3 regions of the Paracoccus versutus genome follow, and region 1 is predicted to be linked to each of the others. Evidence: riboswitches for the same ligand, from Rfam matches in the RefSeq annotation. Region 1 holds a riboswitch; each other region holds the start of a gene.
The links. A riboswitch is a leader RNA that binds a small molecule or an ion and turns the genes downstream of it on or off. The one in region 1 is predicted to bind cobalamin.

Region 1 (7,252 bases):
ACGCCGGTGTGGCGGCAGGTCTGCAAGACATGGTCGGCGACACCCAGCGCCGCCAGTTCCGCGCCCATCTGCGCCAGAGCCGCCTCGTCGATCAGTTCGGGATCGACCGTCGTGCGCACCTGATGGGCCGTGCCGCTGGCCAGCAGCAGCCGCAGGCTTTCCCTGGCCCTGTCGCCGCTGCCGGCCGCGCCCGTCACCCGCCGATAGCCGGAAAACGGCGCCTTCACGTCGAAGCCGACCCAGTCGCAAAGCGGCAGCACCGCCGCAAGCCGGGCCGGGTAAGGGCCGGCCGTATGCAGGCCGGTCCTGAACCCCAGGTCCCGGACCGCCCGCATCGCCTGGGGCAGGCCGCGCTGAAGCGTCGGTTCCCCGCCCGAGAACACCACGCCGTCGAGCAGGCTGCGCCGTCCCGCCAGAAAGCCCAGGATCTCTTGCCAATCCAGCGCCCCCTCGGCCTCGGGCGGGATGAGATGCGGGTTGTGGCAATAGGGGCAGTCCCAGGGACAGCCCTGCAGGAAAAGGGTGGCGACCAGCTCGCCCGGCCAGTCGCAGCTGGAGAGGCGCTGCAGGCCGCCGATGCGGATCTCAGCCAAGATCGGCCTGCCGCTCGCTGAAATACAGCCGCTCGCGGAATTCGCCCTTCTTGCCGCGGTTGAACGAGGATACCGGGCGGTGATAGCCCATCACCCGCGTCCAGATCTCGCAGGGCTGGCGTTCCTCATCCGCCAGCAGGATCTCTTCCGGTCCGGTTTTCCGGTCGTCGAACATGGTCTTTTCCTTTCTCAATGCGCGGCCGATTGCCGCTTTTTCGCGATAAGCTCTTCGTCGCAGCGCGGGCAGAACGCGTGTTCGCCCGCGATATGGCCATGCCTGGGGCAGACCGAGAATGTCGGCGTGACGGTGATGTAGGGCAGGCCGAAGTTCTCCAGTGCCCGGCGCACCAGCTTGCGGCAGGCCTCGGCCGAGGACAGCTGCGTGCCCATGTAGAGATGCAAGACCGTGCCGCCGGTGTATTTGCGCTGCAGCGCCTCTTGCCGTTCCAGCGCCTCGAACGGGTCGTCGGTAAAGCCGACCGGAAGCTGGCTCGAGTTTGTGTAGTAAGGCTCGTGTTCGGTGCCGGCCTGGAGAATGCCGGGAAAACGCTTGCGGTCCTCCTTGGCGAAGCGATAGGTGGTGCCCTCTGCCGGCGTCGCCTCCAAGTTATAGAGATGTCCGGTCTGTTCCTGGAAGGCGGTGATGCGCGCCCGCAGATGGTCGAGCAGCCGCAGCGCGAAGCCATGGCCCCAGCTCGTGGTGATGTCATGTGCATCGTCGGTGAAGTTGCGGATCATCTCGTTGATGCCGTTCACGCCCAGGGTCGAAAAATGGTTGCGCAGCGTGCCCAGGTAGCGCCGGCTATAGGGAAACAGCCCGTCGTCCATCAGCCGCTGGATCACCCGGCGCTTGATCTCCAGGCTGTCGCGGCCCAGGTCGAGCAATTCGTCCAGGCGACGCCGGAGCCCGGCCTCGTTGCCCTTGTGCAGATGGCCCAGCCGCGCGCAGTTGACGGTGACGACGCCCAGCGAGCCGGTCTGCTCGGCGCTGCCGAACAGGCCGTTGCCGCGTTTCAGCAGCTCGGTCAGGTCCAGTTGCAGCCGGCAGCACATGGACCGCACCATGTTCGGCTTGAGGTCCGAGTTCAGGAAGTTCTGGAAATAGGGCAGGCCGTATTTCGCCGTCATCGCGAACAGCAGCTTGGCGTTCTCGCTGTCCCAGGGAAAGTCCGGCGTGATGTTGTAGGTCGGGATCGGAAAGGTGAAGACCCGGCCCTTTTCGTCGCCGCGCGTCATCACCTCGATATAGGCGCGGTTGATCATGTCCATCTCGGCCTGCAAGGCGCCATAGGTGAAATTCATTGGCTGACCGCCGATCACGGGCACCTGGTCGCGCAGATCCTCGGGGCAGACCCAGTCGAAGGTCAGGTTGGTGAACGGGGTCTGCGTGCCCCAGCGCGAGGGGACGTTGAGGTTGAAGATCAGCTCCTGCATGGCCTGCCGCACCTCGGCATAGCCCAAGCCATCCTTGCGGATGAAGGGGGCCATATAGGTGTCGAAGGAACTGAAGGCCTGCGCGCCGGCCCATTCGTTTTGCAGCGTTCCCAGGAAGTTCACGATCTGGCCGATGGCGCTGGACAGGCGTTTCGGCGGCCCGGCCTCGACCTTGCCGGGGACGCCGTTGAAGCCCTCGGTCAGCAAGGTGCGCAGCGACCAGCCGGCGCAATAGCCGGCCAGCATGTCGAGGTCGTGGATATGCAGGTCGCCCCGGCGGTGCGCCTCGCCCACGGCAAGCGGATAGACATGCGACAGCCAGTAGTTGGCCACCACCTTGCCCGAGACGTTCAGGATCAGCCCGCCGAGCGAATAGTCCTGGTTGGCGTTGGCATTCACCCGCCAATCGGCACGGTCCAAGTATTCGTTGACCGACGAGGCGACATCGACGGCGACATCCCTTGCCGGCGCGGCGGGCGGGGGCGTAAGCGGCGCCGGCATCAACGCGCCCTCCCTTGCCTGCGGCTTGCTGCCGCCCTTGCGGTGCTGCGGACGGCGACGCCGGCCTCGGCAGGTCTGGTGGTGAAGAATGGCCGCATCTGTTCCCCGTGCTGCTGTGGGCGGGGCAGGCCAGGACGCATGGAGCCCTGCGGCGACAAGGCCGCATTGCCAGGCGCACCGCCGGGACACCCCGCCCGTGGTTCATCGTCATCGTCACGGCAGGTCTCCTGGCTCGCAGGTCGCGGCCCTTGCCGGCCTTCCCAATGCCGTGCGGCACCAGTGGCGTGATCCGGCGCAGGCTCGCTGCTTACAGTTGCGGGGGCAGCGCCGGCCTTGCTCCGAAAGGCGCACCGGCTTCCCTCTTCGCTTTCGGGCCGGATCGACCCGAAAGAACCGTGATGCCTACATATAGGGATTAAGGCGCCGTATCCGTCAAGATTTTGTATTGACCTGCGACACTTTGTCCAAGAGAGGAAGTCAGACCGCTCACAACAACGGGTGCAGCGGACCTGAAGCAGGCCGATACGGTTTTGTACATGCAAATTTTCTGCTTGTGGTAGAGCGTCGTACAATTCGGAACCGGCCAGTCCAGGCCCGATGGATCAGCAGGCTCTTAGAGAAGATGAATGCCCCGATCCTTGTCGGGGCATTCGTTCGCATCAGAAGGTCATCTTCAGGCCGATACCCAGCTCGCGTGGCTCGACCACGGTGGCCTCGAAGCCGCCGATCGAGCGGCTGGCCCGCAGATAGGTCACCGAGCGGTCGTCGAACAGGTTGTTGACATAGGCGAAGGCCTGCAGGTTCTCGCGCGGTTGCCAAGTCAGCCGGGCATTGGCCACGGTATAGGAATCGACCCAGGTGTCGCGGTCCTCGTTGTCGTCGGAATAATAGCCGTCGGTATGGCGCAGCTGGCCGCTGAGCCGCCATTCCGGGGTGATGTCCCAATCGGCCGCCAGCGAAAGCGTATAGTCCGGGGACCGGCCGAAGCGATGGCCCTGGTAATCCGCCGCCGCGCTGGTGAAGCGGCTGATCTCGGTATGCAACAGGCCCAGCCCCGCCTTGACCCGCAGATTGTCGCGCAGCAGATAGTCCATCCCCAGTTCCAGGCCATAGGACTTGGCGCGCTCGGCATTGACGGTGATCGAACTGCCGATGTTCTCGGGCAGGCTGGTCACGACATAGCGCTGCGCATCATGGAGCTGGGTGTAGAACAGGTTGCCGGTCAGTTCCAGCCGGTCGTCCAGCAACCGGGTGCGGCCGAAGATCTCGTAGTTCCACGAGGTCTCCGCGTCGAAGGGCACGTATTCCCCGCTGGTCAGGTTCAGCGTCACCCCGCCCGGGTTGTAGCCCTTGCTGATCATGGCGCCGATGCGGGTCGATGCGTCCAGGTCATAGGCCAGCGCGATCCTGGGCAGCCAGGCGTCGAAGCTTTCGTCGTAATCCAGCACGTTCGGGGTAAAGCTCGACACGCCGCGCCGGGTGATGTCGTCGCGCTGATAGCGCAGCCCGCCGGTCAGGCTCCAGCGGTCGGCAAGGCGCCAGGTGGTTTCGGCGAATATCCCCAGGCTGTCCTTGCGGTCGTCATAGGTGGTGGTGCCGCGGTAATCCAGAAGCTCGTCCGAATCGGTGCGCGAGACGAACAGTCCCGCTACGCCGCTGATCCGGTCCTCGGGCGTCCCGAAGGTTACGCGCGTCTCGTTCGAGGTCACGTCCTGATCCAGGATCGCTGTGCCCGAGTCGACCGGCTCGGTCGAGCGTTTGATCCAGATGTCGGAATATTGCAGCTGGTTGAACAGCGTCCAGCCATTGCCGAATTCATAGCTGACATCCAGGATGGTGGTGTTCGTGCGCAGCCGCCAGCTGGGATTCGATGCGGTGGCGCTTTCCAGATCTTCATAGGGCTCGGTCGCGGCTTCCCAGTTCGGCCGGTTGGTCAGGCTGTGCGAGAAGGTCAGCTTGCCCTCGAATCCCGGCAGGTCCTTCGGCTGCCACAGCAGCTTGGCGCGGATGGTGCGGGATTCATGGTCCTGATCGGTCGAGCCGACGGCGAAATCCGGGTTGGTATAGTCGATGTAATTGTCGCGCGCCCAGTAGTCGACGGCGATGCGCCCGGCCAGATCCTCGGACAAGGGCCCCGAGGCCATCAGGCTGGCGCGGCGGCGGCTGTGGCTGCCATATTCCAGCTGCGCGGCGCCCTCGGGCTGGAAAGTCGGATCCTTGGTCTTGACGATGATCGCCCCGGCGATCGAGTTCGCGCCCTGGGTCGCGGTCTGCGGGCCGCGAAAGACCTCGATCGACTCGACGTCCCAAAGCGCCTGGCTGCCCCAGACGATCTCGTTGTAGCCCAGATAATGCCCGTCCAGATTGAAGGCCAGCCGCGGGGCCGTGCCGCCGAAGAAGGCCACCGCGCCGGAATTCGGACCCTCGCTGTCCTGCCCGCGAATGGTGGGGGCGCCGCCTTGGCCGCCCGAGGCGACATAGGTCACGTTGGCGATGCCCGTCGGCGCATCGGCGATGCTGTCCTGCCCGCCGCTCTCCTCAAGGTCGCGCGTGGTCAGGACGGCCACCGAAGAGGCGGTATCCTTGATGCTGCGCGCCTGCTTTTCGCCGGTCAGGACGATTTCGTCCAGCCGCAGCGTCTCGGCCATGCCCTGATTGTCCTGAGCCAGCGCGGGGGCCGTGGCCAATGCCAGCATGGCGACCGTGCCAAGCAGCACCGGGATTTTATGTCCATTCATCTCCAAACCCTATCCAGATCTACTGCGGGCTGGCGAATGCTGGCTGCGATTTGCGATTCCGTTCCGCCGGCGGGAAACCGCCGAGCGACAGCGCCGGGTTAACCGATTGACAAGGCTTGGGGCAAGGGGTGGCGGCGCCTGGGAATCCAGGGCGTGACCCCTGCGCCACAACCTGCGCCGCAGGATCACTTTACACCCATCTGTGGTTGTGCGACAGTAATCCGATAAAAAAGATAAGATACCGTGCGTTCAGCCCTCCGCCAGTCGTCACGGTCGGGATTTCGGCGGAGCGGACATGGTCCTCCCTATCAAGGAAGATTTGCCCACCCTTCGCCAGCGGATTGCGAAAGGAGATTGCTGTGGCAGATCACGCTCTGGACTGGCAGGCCCGCTGCCCGTTCTGGCCCCGGGACGTCGCTGACCGTTACCGCGAGGCCGGGATCTGGCGATACGAGACATTCTTCGACCTGCTGGCGCGGCAAGCCGGGCGGCTGGGTCGGCGGATCGCCCTGATCGACGGTGCGCGGCAGATCGGTTACGATCGGTTGCACCGCGATGCGCTGGCATTGGCGGGCGGGCTTTCGGCGCTGGGACTGGTTCGCGGCGACCGGGTGGTGGTGCAATTCCCCAATTGCGGGGAGTTCGTCACGCTGTTCTTCGCGCTTTGCCGGCTGGGCGTCGTGCCGGTGCTGGCCTTGCCCGGCCATCGCGACCTTGAGCTTGGCCAGTTTGCCGATTTCACCGGCGCCCGCGCGATCCTGACGGCGCAGGAGCCCGGGGGGTATGACATGGTGGCGCTGGCCCGGCGGGTGCAGGACAAGGTTCCCTCGGTCCGGCATGTGGTGGTGCTGGGCGACGGCCGGGACGCGACGCCCTTCGACAGCCTGTTCCGTCCCGATCTCCCGCTGCCGGCCGGTCCCAATGCCGAGGACGTGGCCTGTTTCCAGATCTCGGGCGGGACGACCGGCGTGCCCAAGCTGATCCCGCGCCGGCACATGGAATATCTCTACAACATCCGCATGGCGGTGGCGGCCAGCGGGCTGGACGGCGATACGCGCTATCTGTGCGTGCTGCCGATGATGCACAACTTCCCGATGGCCTGCCCGGGTTTCCTGGGCACGCTGTGGGCCGGGGGCACGGTGGTCGTCGCACCCGAGCCCGAGGCCGGGATCTGCTTCGACCTGATCGCCCGCCATCGCGTCACGATGACCGCGCTGGTGCCGCCGCTGGCGCTGCTGTGGCTGGATGCGCAGGCCGGGCTGGGGGCGGACCTGTCGTCGCTGCAACTGCTGCAGGTCGGCGGCGCCAAGCTGAACCCGTCCAGCGCCCGGCGCATCCGGCCGGAACTGGGTTGCCAGCTGCAGCAGGTCTTCGGCATGGCCGAGGGGCTGGTCTGCTTCACCGCGCTGACCGACAGCGAGGAGCGTATCGTGAACACCCAGGGCCGGCCCATGTCGCCCTGGGACGAGCTGCGCATCATCCGCCCGGATGGGCGCGAGGCCGCCATCGGCGAGCCGGGCGAGCTGCAGGTCCGCGGCCCCTACACGATCCGCGGCTATTACGACATGGCCGGGCACAATGCCCAGGCCTTCACCGCCGACGGCTTCTATCGCTCGGGCGACATCGCGCGGCGCGACGCCGACGGCGCGATCACCGTCGAGGGGCGGGCCAAGGACCAGGTGAACCGGGGCGGCGAAAAGATCGGCGTGGACGAGGTCGAGGATCTGCTGGTCGCCCATGCCTCGGTGCTGGATGCGGCGGTGGTGGGGCGGCCCGATGCGCTGATGGGCGAAAGGCTTTGCGCCTTCGTGCTGGCCGCGCCGGGCACCACGCCCCGGCCGGGGGCGTTGCGCCGCCATCTGGCCGAGGCCGGGCTTGCCGCCTTCAAGATCCCCGACGAGGTGATCGTGCTGGATCGCTTTCCGCAAACCGGCGTCGGCAAGGTCAACAAGCGCCAGCTGCGCGAGCAACTGCGCGAGGCGCATT
Region 2 (7,252 bases), 550 kb from region 1:
GCGCAGCCGCTCAAGCGTGGCCGAACGCAGGGCGTCGGCGGGCATCCACATCTTTTCCAGCTGATAGAACTCGCGGACCTCGGGGCGGAAGACATGGACGATCACGTCGTCGGTGTCGATCAGCACCCAATCGCCGGTCTCCTTGCCCTCGATCCGGGCCGAGCGGCCGGTCTGTTCCTTCAGGCGCTCGACCAGCTTTTCGGCGATCGAGGCCACCTGCCGCGCGTTCCGGCCCGAGGCGATCACCATGTGATCGGCCATGGCCGAGCGGCCACGCAGGTCGATGGTCACGACATCCTCGGCCTTGTCGTCGTCAAGAGAGGCAAGAATGCGGTCCAGTAGCTGATCGCTCGTCAGCCCGGATTCCGCGGTGGTCGCAGCCGGCGCAGCGGCCGGCGAGACGGTATTGGACAGGGTTCATCCTCCGGTCATCACGCCGATCTCCCCCGGCGCCGGGGCCTTACCAATGTAGCACGGAATCGCGCCCGCTCAATGCAGGCGCAGCGGATTTCTGGACGCATCCGCCGGCGGGCAGGCCGAAACCGGCAGATTTCCCCAGGGATCGGCGCATCTGACCTGCCCCGCGCCCCAGGCCAGATGCAGGCTTTCGGCACCCGCCGCCGCCCGCGCCTGCTTCAGCGGCGTGTCCGCCCAATGCACCGCCAGCGCGAAAACGGCCACGCAGATCAGCGGGATCGCCCGCAGGATGATGCGAATCAGCATGATCGGTCCCCTTTCCCGTGTCTTTCGGCGCCAAGATAGGGACCATTTCCCAACTTGGAATTAACAGGGCCGTGTGGCGATATTGAATATGACGTGAAATCGCCCTATTAATGCCCCTATGCGAGGATTCGTCTATTTCGACATTCACGACCGCGCCCGCCTGCCCGGCCGGTTCTACGGCGAAAGCCTGTCCGTCACCGCCCGACTTTGACGGGAGCGGGCGCTTGCGCGCGCCCTGCCGCAGGCTGCGGCACCCCCTCCGCCCTTTCCCAGCTAGTCTTCCAGAAAAGAGACAGCCATGACCGGCAACACGAACGCGGGCGCGCCCCGCACCCTCTACGACAAGATCTTCGACGCCCATGTGGTCGAGCGTTCCGAGGACGGCACCTGCATCCTCTATATCGACCGGCACCTGGTGCATGAGGTGACCTCGCCCCAGGCCTTCGAAGGGCTGCGCATGGCCGGGCGCAAGGTGCGCCGCCCCGACCAGACCATCGCCGTGCCGGACCACAACGTGCCCACGACGCCCGACCGCGTGGACGGGATCGAGAACCCCGAGGGCCGCATCCAGGTCGCCGAGCTGGACAAGAACGCGCGCGAATTCGGGCTGAACTATTACCCGATGAACGACATCCGCCAGGGCATCGTGCATATCGTCGGCCCCGAGCAGGGCTGGACCCTGCCCGGCATGACCGTGGTCTGCGGCGACAGCCACACCGCGACGCATGGCGCCTTCGGCGCGCTGGCGCATGGCATCGGCACCTCGGAGGTCGAGCATGTGCTGGCCACCCAGACGCTGATCCAGAAGAAATCCAAGAACATGAAGGTGGAGATCACCGGCAAGCTGCGTCCCGGCGTGACCGCCAAGGACATCACCCTGTCGGTGATCGGCGCCACCGGCACCGCCGGCGGCACCGGCTATGTCATCGAATATTGCGGCGAGGCGATCCGCGACCTGTCGATGGAAGGCCGCATGACCGTCTGCAACATGGCGATCGAGGGCGGCGCCCGCGCCGGGCTGATCGCGCCGGACGAAAAGACCTTCGAATATGTCAAGGGCCGCCCGCACGCCCCGAAGGGCGCCGCATGGGAGGCCGCCGTCGCCTGGTGGAAGACGCTGTTCTCGGACGAGGGCGCGCATTGGGACAAGGTCGTCACCATCCGCGGCGAGGACATCGCCCCGGTCGTGACCTGGGGCACCTCGCCCGAGGACGTGCTGCCGATCACCGGCAAGGTGCCCGCGCCCGAGGATTTCGAGGGCGGCAAGGTCGAGGCCGCGCGCCGCAGCCTGGACTACATGGGCCTGAAGCCGGGCACGCCGCTGAACGAGATCAGCATCGACGCGGTCTTCATCGGCTCCTGCACCAACGGCCGGATCGAGGATCTGCGCGCCGCCGCCGGCATCCTGAAAGGCCACAGGCTGGCGCCGGGCGTGCGCGGCATGGTGGTGCCGGGCTCGGGCCTGGTGCGCATGCAGGCCGAGGAAGAGGGGCTGGACAAGATCTTCATCGACGCCGGCTTCGAATGGCGCCTGGCCGGCTGCTCGATGTGCCTGGGCATGAACCCCGACCAGCTGGCGCCGGGCGAGCGCTGCGCCGCGACCTCGAACCGCAACTTCGAGGGCCGCATGGGCCGTGGCGGCCGCACCCACCTGATGTCGCCGGTGATGGCGGCCGCAGCCGGGATCAGGGGCCACCTGACCGACGTGCGCGAACTGCTGGCGGAAACCGTCTGATGGCGAGCGGCGCGGGGCCTTACCGGCCCCGCCGCAGCAGCATCAAGGCGTTGATCGCAATCAGCCAGAGCCCGGCGTTCTCGAACCAGAAGTTGTATTTGATGTTCGCGAAATCGGCGCTGATGAGCCTGTCCACATGATGAAAGCCCACCGCGCGCACCAGCACGAAGCCGCACAGCACGGCCAGCCCCAGCAGGGCCGGGCCGTTGCGGCGCATGTGCCCGCGCAGGGCATTCGTCGTCCAGGCCAGCGCGAGTGCCACGCCCAGCACCAGCCCGGCGATGAAGGCCAGCTGCACCATATGGCGGTCGTCGTACCAGCCCTGCGCCCGCGCCATGCAGCGTCCGGTGGCGGTCAGCGCGGTCTGCAGGTCCAGCTGCTTGTTCACCCCCAGGAAGGCCATCAGCCCGGCGATCGTCAGCCACAGCCCTCGCGCCGCGCCGGCCGGACGGCGGCGCAGCACCATGACGGCCAGCACGAAGCACAGGAAGTAAGAGAGCACCGTCAGCCAGCCGGTGATCTCGGGGTCTCCGATCTGCGGCCTCCAGTCGCGCGCAATGCAGGCGCGCAGGGCCGCAAGGCTGGAAAACCCGAAAAACATCAGCGAAGCCCTTTCCATGGCGCAAGGCGCCGGACGGGTCTCGGTTAACGGGCCGCTGCGGCCCAAGTCAATTCTGCGAGGATCACGACATGGACAAGTTCACCACCCTGACCGGAATCGCGGCACCCATGCCGCTGGTCAACATCGACACCGACATGATCATCCCGAAACAGTTCCTGAAGACGATCCACCGCTCGGGTCTGGGCAAGAACCTGTTCGACGAGATGCGCTATGACGCCCAGGGCAACGAGATCCCGGATTTCGTGCTGAACCAGCCGGCCTGGCGCGACAGCCAGATCATCGTCGCCGGCGACAACTTCGGCTGCGGCAGCTCGCGCGAACACGCGCCCTGGGCGCTGCTGGATTTCGGCATCCGCTGCGTGATCTCGACCAGCTTCGCCGACATCTTCTACAACAACTGCTTCAAGAACGGCATCCTGCCCATCGTCATGCCGCCAGAGGTGGTGGACGTGCTGATGGAGGACGCCAAGAAGGGCGCCAACGCCCGCATGACCGTGGATCTGGAAAACATGACCGTGACCACCTCGGACGGGCAGAGCTTCCCCTTCGAGCTGGACCCGTTCCGCCGCCACTGCCTGCTGAACGGGCTGGACGACATCGGCCTGACCATGGAAAAGGCCCCCGCCATCGACGCCTACGAGGCGCAGATGGCCCAGAGCCGGCCTTGGGTGTAAGCTCACTGGCCGGGGCGGCCCTGCTGGCCGCCCTTGGCCTGGCCGCCCAGGCCGATCCGCTGCGGATCGCGACCTTCAGCCCCGACCTGTCGCGCGACGGGCCGGGGCTTTTGTTGCGCGACCTCGGCCGCAAGGATGCGCAGATCGACGCCGTGGTGCAGGTGTTGGCGGAAACCCGGCCCGACATCCTGCTGCTGACGCATTTCGACTGGGATTACGAGAACAGCGCGCTGGACGCCTTTGCCGCCAGGCTGGCGCAGGCCGGGCTGGACTATCCGCACCGCTTCGCCGCCCGGCCGAATTCCGGCATGGCGACCGGGCTCGACCTGAACGCCGACGGGCGGCTGGGCACGGCCGACGATGCGCAGGGCTTCGGCACCTTCTCGGGACAGGGGGGCATGGCGATCCTGTCGCGCCATCCCATCGGTCCGGTCAAGGATTACGCGGATTTCCTGTGGCGCGACCTGCCCGACAACCTGATGCCGCCGCTGCCCGAGGAGGTGGCGGCCATCCGCCGCCTGTCCTCGACCGCGCATTGGGATGCGGTGGTCACGGTCGCGGGCCGGCCGCTGCACCTCTTGGCCATGTCCGCGACGCCGCCGGTCTTCGACGGGCCCGAGGATCTGAACGGGCGACGCAACCATGACGAGCTGGCGTTCTGGCTGCATCACCTGCCCGACGGCCCCTTCGTTCTGGCCGGGAACCTGAACCTCGACCCCCTGGACAGCGAAGGCCGGCCCGAGGCGCTGGCCCGGATCATGGCCCATGTCACCGACCCCCTGCCCCGCAGCGCGGGCGGCGCGGCGGCCAAGGGCGGGGTGAACGACGGCCACCGGGGCGATCCGGCGCTGGATACCGGCGACTGGCCGGACGACAAGCCGCCGGGCAACCTGCGCGTCGATTACGTCCTGCCGGCAAGGCCGCTCAAGGTGCTGGACTCGGGCGTGTTCTGGCCGGCCGAGGGACCGCTGGCCAAGGCCGCGCTGGCCGCTTCCGCGCACCGGCTGGTCTGGGTCGACCTGGACTGGCCGCCGGCACCCTGATTCGGACAAGCCCCTTCCGCCCGCCCCCCGCGCGATTCCCCGGCATCTTCTCCGTTGTCCAAATACCCATGCGACGGCGCCGCCCGCCGGCCCGTCGCCCGGCCTTCGACCCCGCCCGCAGCGGCCGCCCGATTCCGCTTGCCGCCGCCGCGGCATCGCAGGTAACATGCGCGTGTATCGGTGCCCCTTTCCGGGGCCAAAAGGGAATGCGGTGCGGTCCTCGGCGTCTCGGGGGCCAAATCCGCAGCCGCCCCCGCGACTGTAGGCGGAGAGCGGACGTCCATCGCGCCACTGGCCATCCGGCCGGGAAGGCGGGCGTCTGCCGTGACCCGCAAGCCAGGAGACCTGCCGATGCATGGAACCGCAATGTCGTCGGGTTGGACGACCAAAGGAAAGGGTCGCAGATGACCGCAAAACCCATGACCGCCGCCGGCGCCAGCCGTGCCTCGGTCCTGTTTCCCGCCATCGCCGCCTTCGCGATCGGCTTCGGGCTGATCTTCATGTCCGGGCTGGTGCAGGCCGAGACCCTGCATGACGCCGCCCATGACGTGCGTCACGCGACCGGCTTCCCCTGCCACTGACATGTTCTCGCGCATTCTGACCAGCGGGTTGATCGCTGGCGCTGCAACGGGGCTGATTGCCGCCCTGTTGCAGCTTTGGTTCGTGCAGCCCGTGCTGCTGCATGCCGAACTGTATGAATCCGGCCAACTGGCCCATTTCGGTGCCGAGGCCGTCAGCGCACACCAGGACTTGGGGCCCTTCGAATGGACCCGCAACATGCTTTCGGTCCTGTTCACCATGATGGTCTATGCCGGCTACGGGCTGATGCTGGTGGCGCTGATGGCGCTGTCCGAGGCGCAGGGCAACGCGGTCACGGCGCGGCAGGGGCTGCTTTGGGGCCTGGCCGGCTACCTGACCATGCAGCTTGCCCCCGCCTTCGGCCTGGCGCCGGAAGTGCCGGGCGTCGCCGCCGCCGATGTGCAGCTGCGCGCGATCTGGTGGCTGGGCACCGCCGCCGCCACCGGGCTGGCGCTGTGGCTGGTCGCCTTTGGCAAGGGCTGGGCGGCCTGGGGCGTGGCCATCGTGCTGATCCTGGCGCCGCATGTGATCGGCGCGCCGCAGCCCGACAGCTATGCCGGCCCGGTCCCGCCCGAGCTTTCGGCGGAATTCGCCGGGCGCGCCCTGGGTGCCGGCGCCATGGCCTGGGCGCTGCTCGGCCTGCTGGCCGGCTGGTTCTGGCAGCGCGAAAGCCAGCGCGCGCCGGTGCCGCAAGCCGCCTGATCCGGGCCGCAACCGTTTCGGCCGGGCGTGCCTGTCGCGCCCGGCCCTTTCATGAAAGCGGGGAAAAGACATGGATCGTTCGATCCCGATGCTGCTGATCGGCCTGATCTTCGGCGGCGGCATGGGCTTCGTCATCGCCGCCGCCAACGGCATCACGCTGGACGGCCACGACCACGGCGCGCATGGCCACGGCACCCAGGCCGCGGCGCATGACCACGGCGCGCCCATCGACCTGCCCGCGGGCAGCGCCACCGCCTCGGCCCGGCTGGAGCCCGACAGCACCGCCGGCTGGAACCTGTTCGTCGAGGCCGAGGGCTTCTGCTTCGCCCCCGAACATGCCGGGCTGGCCGATCGCCGCGGCGAGGGCCATGCGCATCTTTACCTGAACGGCGCCAAGATCGCCCGGCTCTACGGCCCGGCCCATCACCTCGACATGCTCGCCGCCGGCGACCGGCTGCGGGTCGAGCTGAACTCGAACGACCACCGCCCGCTGACCGTGGCGGGCCGGCCGCTCGCCGTGGAACTGACCGTGCCCGACCGCCCGGTCGGCATCCGCGCCGGGGCCGAGGGCCTGCCCGACAGCGCCATTTGCGCCACGCCCTGATGATGCGGTTCGGCCCCGAGGACCAGGCCGCGCTGGACCGCATCCTGCGCTGGCGCCGCGACGTGCGGCATTTCCGCGACGACCCGATCCCCGAGCCGCTGCTGGAGGAATTGCGCGCGGCGATGGAACTGGCGCCCTCGGTCGGCAATGCCCGGCCCTGGCGGGTGATCCGGGTCGAAAGCCCCGATCTGCGCGCCGCGATCCGCGCCGATTTCCTGCGCTGCAATGCCCGGGCCGCCGCCCGCTACCAGGGCCGGCAGCGGCAGGAATACGATGCGCTGAAGCTCGCCGGGCTGGACCGCGCGCCGGTCTGGCTGGCCGTCTTTACCGAGATCGACCCGTCCGAGGGCCACGGCCTTGGCCGCGCCACCATGCCGCAGACCCTGCGGCAATCGACGGCGATGGCGATCCATGCGCTGTGGCTCGCGGCACGGGTGCGCAACCTGGGCCTGGGCATGGTCTCGATCCTCGACCCCGCGCGGATCGGCCCGCTGCTGGCGGTGCCCGAAAGCTGGGAGTTCTCGGCGCTGCTCTGCCTCGGCTGGCCCGAGTTCACCGACGACACGCCGC
Region 3 (7,252 bases), 560 kb from region 1:
CGCGGAAACTCATCAGCCCCTCGTCCCAGATGCCGGTGGATTCGACCCTGGTCGTGCCCTTCTGCTCGAACAGGCGCGGCACCACCACCGACCAGCTCAGCACCTGGTCCTCGCTGACGCCCCAGCTGCCGTCGCCATTGTCGGTCAGCCGATAGGTCAGGGCCGAGACGCTGACCTGGGCCTGCTCGGCCGGAACCTGCGCCAGAAGCGGCGCCGGGTCGATCCGCAGCTCATAGCTTTCGCCCTGGGGGGTGACGGCGACCACGCCCTCGGCGCCGCCGAAATAGGTCTGGAAAACGCCGCGCAGCCGCGCGGCCCCCTCTTCGGTGGCAGGCACGGCCCAGGCCGCCGAGACGGGGCAGATCGCCAGCAGCGCCACAAGGCCTTGTCTCGCAAACATGTCCGAACATCCTTTCGAATTCACTGATCCTGCACAAGCGGCAGATGACAGGAAACAGGCTAGAACTCCACCCCCGGTTGCGCCTTGATGCCATCGCGGAAGGGATGCTTGACCTGCTCCATCTCGGACACAAGATCGGCAAGCTCGATCAGTTCCGGCTTGGCGTTGCGCCCGGTCAGGACCACATGCGTCATCGGCGGTTTTTCGCTGCGCAGGAAATCCAGCACCTCGTCCAGGTCCAGGTAGTCATAGCGCAGCGCGATGTTGATCTCGTCCAGCAGGACCATGCGGATCTGCGGATCGCGGATCAGTTCCTTGGCCTTTTCCCAGCCGGCGCGGGCGGCGGCGATGTCGCGCTCGCGGTCCTGGGTTTCCCAGGTGAAGCCCTCGCCCATGGCGTGGAACTGGCACAGGTCGCCGAAATGCGTGGTCAGCAACCGCCGCTCGCCGGTGTCCCAGGCGCCCTTGATGAACTGCACCACCGCGCAGGGCATGCCATGGGCGATGCAGCGCAGGATCATGCCGAAGCCCGAGGACGACTTGCCCTTGCCCTTGCCGGTATGGACGATGACCAGGCCCTTCTCGCCCTGCTTCTCGGCCATCATCCGGTCGCGGGCGGCCTTGATCCGGGCCATCTTCTCGGCGTGGCGGGTATTGTCGTCGGTCTGCATCGGGCACTCCTTCGCTTGACAAGTCGGGACCGGGCGCGCACAGACGAGAGGCGCTGGTTCCTGTCCTACGACAGGCGAAGAGGGAATGCGACAGGCAACCGCCTGGAAGCAGCCGCCCCCGCGACCGTGACCGGAAAGGTCGCCCCGAGGCCACTGGCGAGACGCCGGGAAGGCGGGGCGGCCGTGGGCCCAGGCCCGAATCCGCAAGCCGGGAGACCTGCCAGCGCGCGAAGGATTGACCGGCGGACGGGGTGTTCCCGCTGGGGCTTGGGCGCTGGTCCCCTGCCTCGTGCCGCCTTGAGGGATGAAGGGCGCATGACCGTCACGCTGCATGTCTGCATCACCTGCCGCGCCGGCCAGCCCGTCCCCGAGGGCGAGCCCGTGCCCGGCGCGCGGCTGCATGACGCGCTGGCGGCCGAAGGCGCCCCCGACGGCGTGCGCATCGTCCCCGTCGAATGCCTGTCCGCCTGCGCCAACGGCGCCGCCATCGCGCTGTCGGCGCCGGGCCGCTGGACCTATGTCTACGGCCGCATGTCGGCCGAGGACGCGACCGAGATCCTGCTGGGCGCCGCCGCCTATGCCCAGGCCCCCGACGGCATCGTGCCCTGGCGCGAGCGCGTCACGATTTTCCGCAAGCGCAGCCTCGCGCGCATTCCCCCGATTGGATAGAAGATGAGCGACCTGACCAAGACCCCCGTCACCGTCATCACCGGCTTTCTGGGCGCCGGCAAGACCACGCTGATCCGCCACCTGATGTCGCAGCCGCAGGGCAAGCGGCTGGCGGTGCTGGTCAACGAATTCGGCACCATGGGCGTCGACGGCGAGATCCTGAAGTCCTGCGCCGACGAGAATTGCCCGGCCGAGAACATCATGGAGCTGTCGAACGGCTGCATCTGCTGCACCGTCGCCGACGACTTCATTCCGACGCTGGAACGGCTGATGGCGATGCCGGTCAAGCCCGACCACATCCTGATCGAGACCTCGGGCCTAGCCCTGCCCAAGCCCTTGCTGAAAGCCTTCGACTGGCCGGCGATCCGCTCGCGCATCACCGTGGACGGGGTGATCGCGCTCGCCGATGCCGAGGCGGTGGCGGCCGGCCGCTTCGCCCCCGACGAGGCCGCGGTCGAGGCGCAGCGCGCCGCCGACGACAGCCTCGACCACGAGACGCCCCTCTCCGAGGTGTTCGAGGACCAGATCGCCTGCGCCGACATCGTGCTGCTGTCCAAGGCCGACCTGGCCGGCGAGCAGGGGCTGGCCGCCGCCCGCGCCGTGATCGAGGCCGAGGCGCCGCGCAAGCTGCCGATCCTGCCGCTGACCGACGGGGTGATCGACCCGCGCGTGATCCTGGGCCTGGGTGCCGCGGCCGAGGACGACCTCGCCGCCCGCCCCAGCCACCACGACGGCGCCGACGACCACGAACACGACGATTTCGACTCGGTGGTGATCGAGCTGGCCGAGATCGCCGACCCCGGCGAGCTTGCCGCCCGCATCGAGCGGCTGGCCCGCGAACAGAACATCCTGCGGGTCAAGGGCCATGTCGCCGTCGCCGGCAAGCCCATGCGCCTGCTGGTGCAGGCGGTGGGCGAGCGGGTGCGGCACCAATACGACCGGCCCTGGGGCGACGCCCCCCGCGCCTCGCGCCTGGTGGTGATCGCCGAGCATGACGACATCGACGAGGCCGCGATCCGGGCGGTCCTGGCTGCCTGACGATGCATGTCGTCTTCCGCGAAAGCCGTGGGCTGGAAGAGACCGAGGTTCCGACCGACCCCGGCCAAGGCCCCGCCGACCTGGTCGTGCTGTCCTATTCCGACAGCGACCTCGGCGCTTTCGCGGCGGGCTGGCATCGCGCTGCCGGGCGGCTGCCTTCGCTGCGGCTGTGCAACCTCTCGGCGCTGCGGCACCCGGTCTCGGTCGATCAGTATTGCGAGGCAACGCTTTCCGGCGCCCGCGCCGTGCTGGTCCGGCTGATCGGCGGCGAGCCCTATTGGCATTACGGCGTCGCCAGCCTTCAGGATCTGGCCCGCCGCCGCGGGATCGCCCTGGCCTTCCTGCCGGCGGACGGGCGTCCCGACCCAACGCTGGAGCGGTTTTCCACCCTGCCGCTGCCGCTGCTGCATCGGCTGGCGGCGCTTTGCGACCAGGGCGGCGCGGTCGCGGCGCAGATGGCGCTGGCGGAACTGGCCGGGGCCGCCGGCCTGCCCGCCGCCCCGGTCCAGGGGCAGGCCGCGATCCCTGACTTCGGCTTCTACGATCCCGACCGCGGCGTCATCGACCGCCCCCGGCCCGACCCCGCACCCGGCGTGCTGGTCAGCTTCTATCGCAGCTACCTGACCGCGGCCGACCTGGCGCCGGTGGATGCGATGATCCGCGCCCTGCGCACGGCCGGCTTTGCCGCGACCGGGGTCTTTGCGCCCTCGCTGAAGGCGCCGGGCTTTGCCGACTGGCTGGCGCCGCACCTGCCCGGCCTTGTCGCGGTGGTGAACCTGACCGCCTTTTCCGCCCGCGACGATGCCGGCGCCACGCCCTTCGACGGCACGGATTGCCCGGTCTTCCAGGTGGCGCTGTCCACCGCGCCCCGCGCCCTCTGGGCGGCCGAGGACCGCGGGCTTTCCGCCGCCGACCTGGCGATGCATGTCGTGCTGCCCGAGGTGGACGGCCGCATATTCCTGGGCGCGATCAGCTTCAAGGAACCGCAAGAGCGCGACCCCGACCTGCAATTCGCCCGCGTGATCCATGCCCCCGACCCGGACCGCATCGACGCGGCGGTGGCGCGGATCACCGCCTGGCACCGGCTGCGGCAGGCGACACGCCGCGCGGTGGTGCTGTCCACCTATCCCGGCAAGGCGCATCAGCTGGCCCATGCGGTCGGACTGGACGCGCTGGCCTCCTGCAGCGCGATCCTTGGGCTTCCCCATGACGACCTGGGCCGGCGGCTGACCGCCGAGCGCATCCACTGGCCGCTCTCGGACTACCAGCAAGCGCTGGCCCGCCTGCCGCAACGCCTGCGCGACGACCTCGCCGCCGCATGGGGCGAGCCCCCCGACGGCTTCCGTTTCGCCGCCCTCCGCCACGGCGCCGACCTGATCGCCCTGCAACCCGAACGCGGCGAGGCAAAGACCCGCGCCGACGACTACCACGACCTGACGCGCACCCCGCGCCATGAATATGTCGCCTTCTACCTGTGGCTGCGCGCGCAGGCGGACGTGCTGATCCACATGGGCGCGCATGGCACGCTGGAATGGCTGCCCGGCAAGTCGGTTGCCCTGTCGGGCGAATGCTGGCCCGAGGCGCTGCTGGCCGACATGCCGGTGATCTATCCCTTCATCGTCAACGATCCGGGCGAGGCCGCGCAGGCCAAGCGCCGGCTTTCCGCCGTGACGCTGGGCCACCTGCCGCCGCCGCTGGCGGATTCCGCGGTGCCCGAGAACCTCGCGCATCTGGAACGGCTGCTCGACGAATATTCCACCGCCGACGGGCTGGACCCGCGCCGCCGCGACCGGCTGATCCTGGCCATCCGCGACGAGGCCCGCGCCGCCGGGGTGGAAACCGACCTGGGCCTGCCCCCCGACGCCGCGGCGGCCGAGGCGATCCCGCTGATCGACCGCTTCCTCTGCGATCTCAAGGACAGCCGCTTCGGCGACGGGCTGCATGTCTATGGCACCGCTCCGGGCGAAGCCGAAGGGCTGGCGCGCGCGCTGGCCGGCCAGCGGGTCGCCCCCGGCCCCTCGGGCTCGCCGGCGCGGGGGCGGCAGGACGTGCTGCCGACCGGGCGCAACCTTTTCACCGTCGATCCCCGCGCCGTGCCCTCGCGCAATGCCCATGCCCAGGGGGTGAAACTGGCCGAGGAACTGCTGCGCCGCCACCTGCAGGACCAGGGCGACTGGCCCCGCGGCCTGGTCGTGGACCTCTGGGGCAGCGCCACCATGCGCACGGCGGGCGAGGAATTTGCCATGGCGCTGCATCTCGCCGGCCTCAGCCCGCGCTGGGACGGCGCCTCGGGCCGGGTCGCGGGCATCGAGATCCTGCCCCTGGCCGAGCTTGGCCGGCCGCGGATCGACGTGACGCTGCGGGTCTCGGGCCTGTTTCGCGACATCTTCCCCGGCCTCGCCCAGCTTTTCGAGACCGGGGCCGAGGCGCTGGCGGCCCGCGACGAAACCCCAGCCGACAACCCTTATCGCAACCGCGCCCCCCGCGTCTTCGGCCCCAGGCCCGGCCTTTACGGCCTCGGCATCGCCGACCTGGCCGAGAGCTTCACCGACCAGGCGCGGCAGGCGGCGGGCGAGGCGTGGCTGGCCGCCTCCTCCCATGCCATCGCCGCCGATGGCCGGATCACCCACCAGCCGCAGGCGATCCGCGACCGCTTGGCCCAGGCCGATGCCTTCGTCCATGCGCAGGACCTGCCGGAATCCGACCTGCTGCTGGCCGGCGACCATGCCGCGCATGAGGCGGGCTTCGCCGCCGCCATGGCGCGGATCGGCGCCGCGCGGCCGGCGCTCTACCACCTCGACGCCACCCGCCCGGACCAGCCGCGGGCCCGGACCCTGGCCGAGGAAATCGCCCGCGTCACCCGCGCCCGCGCCGCCAATCCGGCCTGGGCCGACGGCATGATGCGGCACGGCTTTCGCGGCGCGGCCGAGATCGCGGCGACGCTGGACCACATGGCCGCCTTCGCCAACCTGGCCGGCGTGGTGCCCGGCCATCTCTTCGACCTCTATCACGACGCCACGCTGGGCCGGCCCGAGGTCCTGGCCTTCATGGAACGCGAAAACCCCGCCGCGCTCGCCGCCATGCGCGCGCTTTTCGCGCGGCTGCTCGAATCGGGCCTCTGGGTCAGCCGCCGCAACTCGGTCCTGGCGGAGCTGGCGCCATGAGCTTCGCCGTCAAGGGCTGGTGCCCCGGTGCGCTGCGGCCGATGCAATCGGGCGACGGGCTGGTGCTGCGCATCCGGGCGCGGAACGGCCGGCTGGAACCGGACCAGGCACGGCTGATCGCGGCACTCTCGGCGCGGCACGGCAACGGGCTGATGGACCTGACCAGCCGCGCCAACCTGCAACTGCGCGGGCTGGACCCTTCCGGCCATGCCGCGACCGTCGCCGCCCTGGCCGGCATCGGCCTGATCGATGACGACCCGGAATCCGAGGCACGGCGCAACGTGATCCTGTCGCCCTTCGCCCCGATGGGCGGCCCAGCCTGGCAACTGGCCGAGGCCATCGCCCAGGCGATGACCGCGCCCGATGCGCCGCAGGTGCCCGGCAAGTTCGGCTTTGCCGTCGATGCCGACCCGCCGGTGCTGGCCGACACGCCCGCGGACATCAGGCTGCGCCCGCAGGGCCCAGGCTGGCTGATCCTGCCGGACGGCGCCGACTGGGCGCTCAAGGCCGATAACACCGCCCAGGCCGCCACCCGCGCCATCGCCCTGGCGCATTGGTTCATGCAAGGCGGCGTGCAGGACGGCCGCGGGCGGATGCGCGACCACCTGCGCCGCGCCCCCGCCCCGCCCCATGGCGCGACCCCGCTGCCGTCTTCTCTGTTGCCCAAATACCCATGCGACAGCGCCACCGGAACCGCCGGCGCCCATCCGCCCGACCCCGGCCCGGCACCGAACGGCTGGCTGCTGGGCTTCGCCTTCGGCCAGATCACGCCGGCGCAGCTGGCCGCCGCCGCCGCGATCGGCCCCTTGCGCCTGACCCCCTGGCGCGCGCTGCTGATCGAAGGCGCGGCCCGCCCGCGGATCAAGGGCGCGATCCTCGACCCCCACGACCCGCTCCTGCGCATCCATGCCTGCACCGGCGCGCCCGGCTGCCCGCAGGCTTTGGCCGATGTCCGCGCCCTGGCCCGCAGCCTCGCCCCGCGCCTTGCCCCCGGCCAAAGCCTGCATGTCAGCGGCTGCGCCAAGGGCTGCGCGCATCGGGGCGCGGCCTCGGTCACGCTGGTCGCCACCGCGCCCGACCGCTTCGACCTGATCCGGGACGGCGGCACCCGCGATCCCGCCGCGCAGGGCGGGCTTGCGCCGCATCGCATCCCGCTCTGACCTTGCCCAATGCCCGCTTGCATGAGATAGCCGCGAAAATCCCAGGGAACCCCGATGCTGCACCAATACGAAACCGACGGCGCCCGGATCTACGCGCAGTCCTTCGCCACCATCCGGGCCGAGGCCGACCTCGCCCGCTTCACCGCCGAA

Region 2: another riboswitch for cobalamin. It lies ahead of E3U25_RS21625 (CbtB domain-containing protein); the one in region 1 lies ahead of E3U25_RS24505 (ribonucleoside triphosphate reductase).
Region 3: another riboswitch for cobalamin. It lies ahead of E3U25_RS21595 (DUF1636 family protein); the one in region 1 lies ahead of E3U25_RS24505 (ribonucleoside triphosphate reductase).

What each region holds. Positions count from the first base shown of each region.
Region 1 covers NZ_CP038197.1:2,644,680-2,651,931, forward strand. The annotation lists gene E3U25_RS24495 (anaerobic ribonucleoside-triphosphate reductase activating protein) at 1-593, opposite strand, end outside; gene nrdD (anaerobic ribonucleoside-triphosphate reductase) at 586-768, opposite strand; gene E3U25_RS24505 (ribonucleoside triphosphate reductase) at 783-2,528, opposite strand; cobalamin riboswitch at 2,729-2,941, opposite strand; gene E3U25_RS24510 (TonB-dependent receptor) at 3,188-5,266, opposite strand; gene E3U25_RS24515 ((2,3-dihydroxybenzoyl)adenylate synthase) at 5,626-7,252, shown strand, end outside.
Region 2 covers NZ_CP038197.1:2,089,975-2,097,226, reverse strand. The annotation lists gene rsfS (ribosome silencing factor) at 1-357, opposite strand, end outside; gene E3U25_RS21650 (hypothetical protein) at 490-723, opposite strand; gene leuC (3-isopropylmalate dehydratase large subunit) at 1,022-2,458, shown strand; gene E3U25_RS21640 (hypothetical protein) at 2,478-3,059, opposite strand; gene leuD (3-isopropylmalate dehydratase small subunit) at 3,149-3,754, shown strand; gene E3U25_RS21630 (endonuclease/exonuclease/phosphatase family protein) at 3,745-4,797, shown strand; cobalamin riboswitch at 4,959-5,164, shown strand; gene E3U25_RS21625 (CbtB domain-containing protein) at 5,202-5,378, shown strand; gene E3U25_RS21620 (CbtA family protein) at 5,380-6,078, shown strand; gene E3U25_RS21615 (hypothetical protein) at 6,149-6,682, shown strand; gene bluB (5,6-dimethylbenzimidazole synthase) at 6,685-7,252, shown strand, end outside.
Region 3 covers NZ_CP038197.1:2,081,531-2,088,782, reverse strand. The annotation lists gene E3U25_RS21605 (hypothetical protein) at 1-400, opposite strand, end outside; gene cobO (cob(I)yrinic acid a,c-diamide adenosyltransferase) at 460-1,071, opposite strand; cobalamin riboswitch at 1,109-1,310, shown strand; gene E3U25_RS21595 (DUF1636 family protein) at 1,387-1,740, shown strand; gene cobW (cobalamin biosynthesis protein CobW) at 1,744-2,778, shown strand; gene cobN (cobaltochelatase subunit CobN) at 2,781-5,942, shown strand; gene E3U25_RS21580 (precorrin-3B synthase) at 5,939-7,102, shown strand; gene E3U25_RS21575 (precorrin-8X methylmutase) at 7,157-7,252, shown strand, end outside.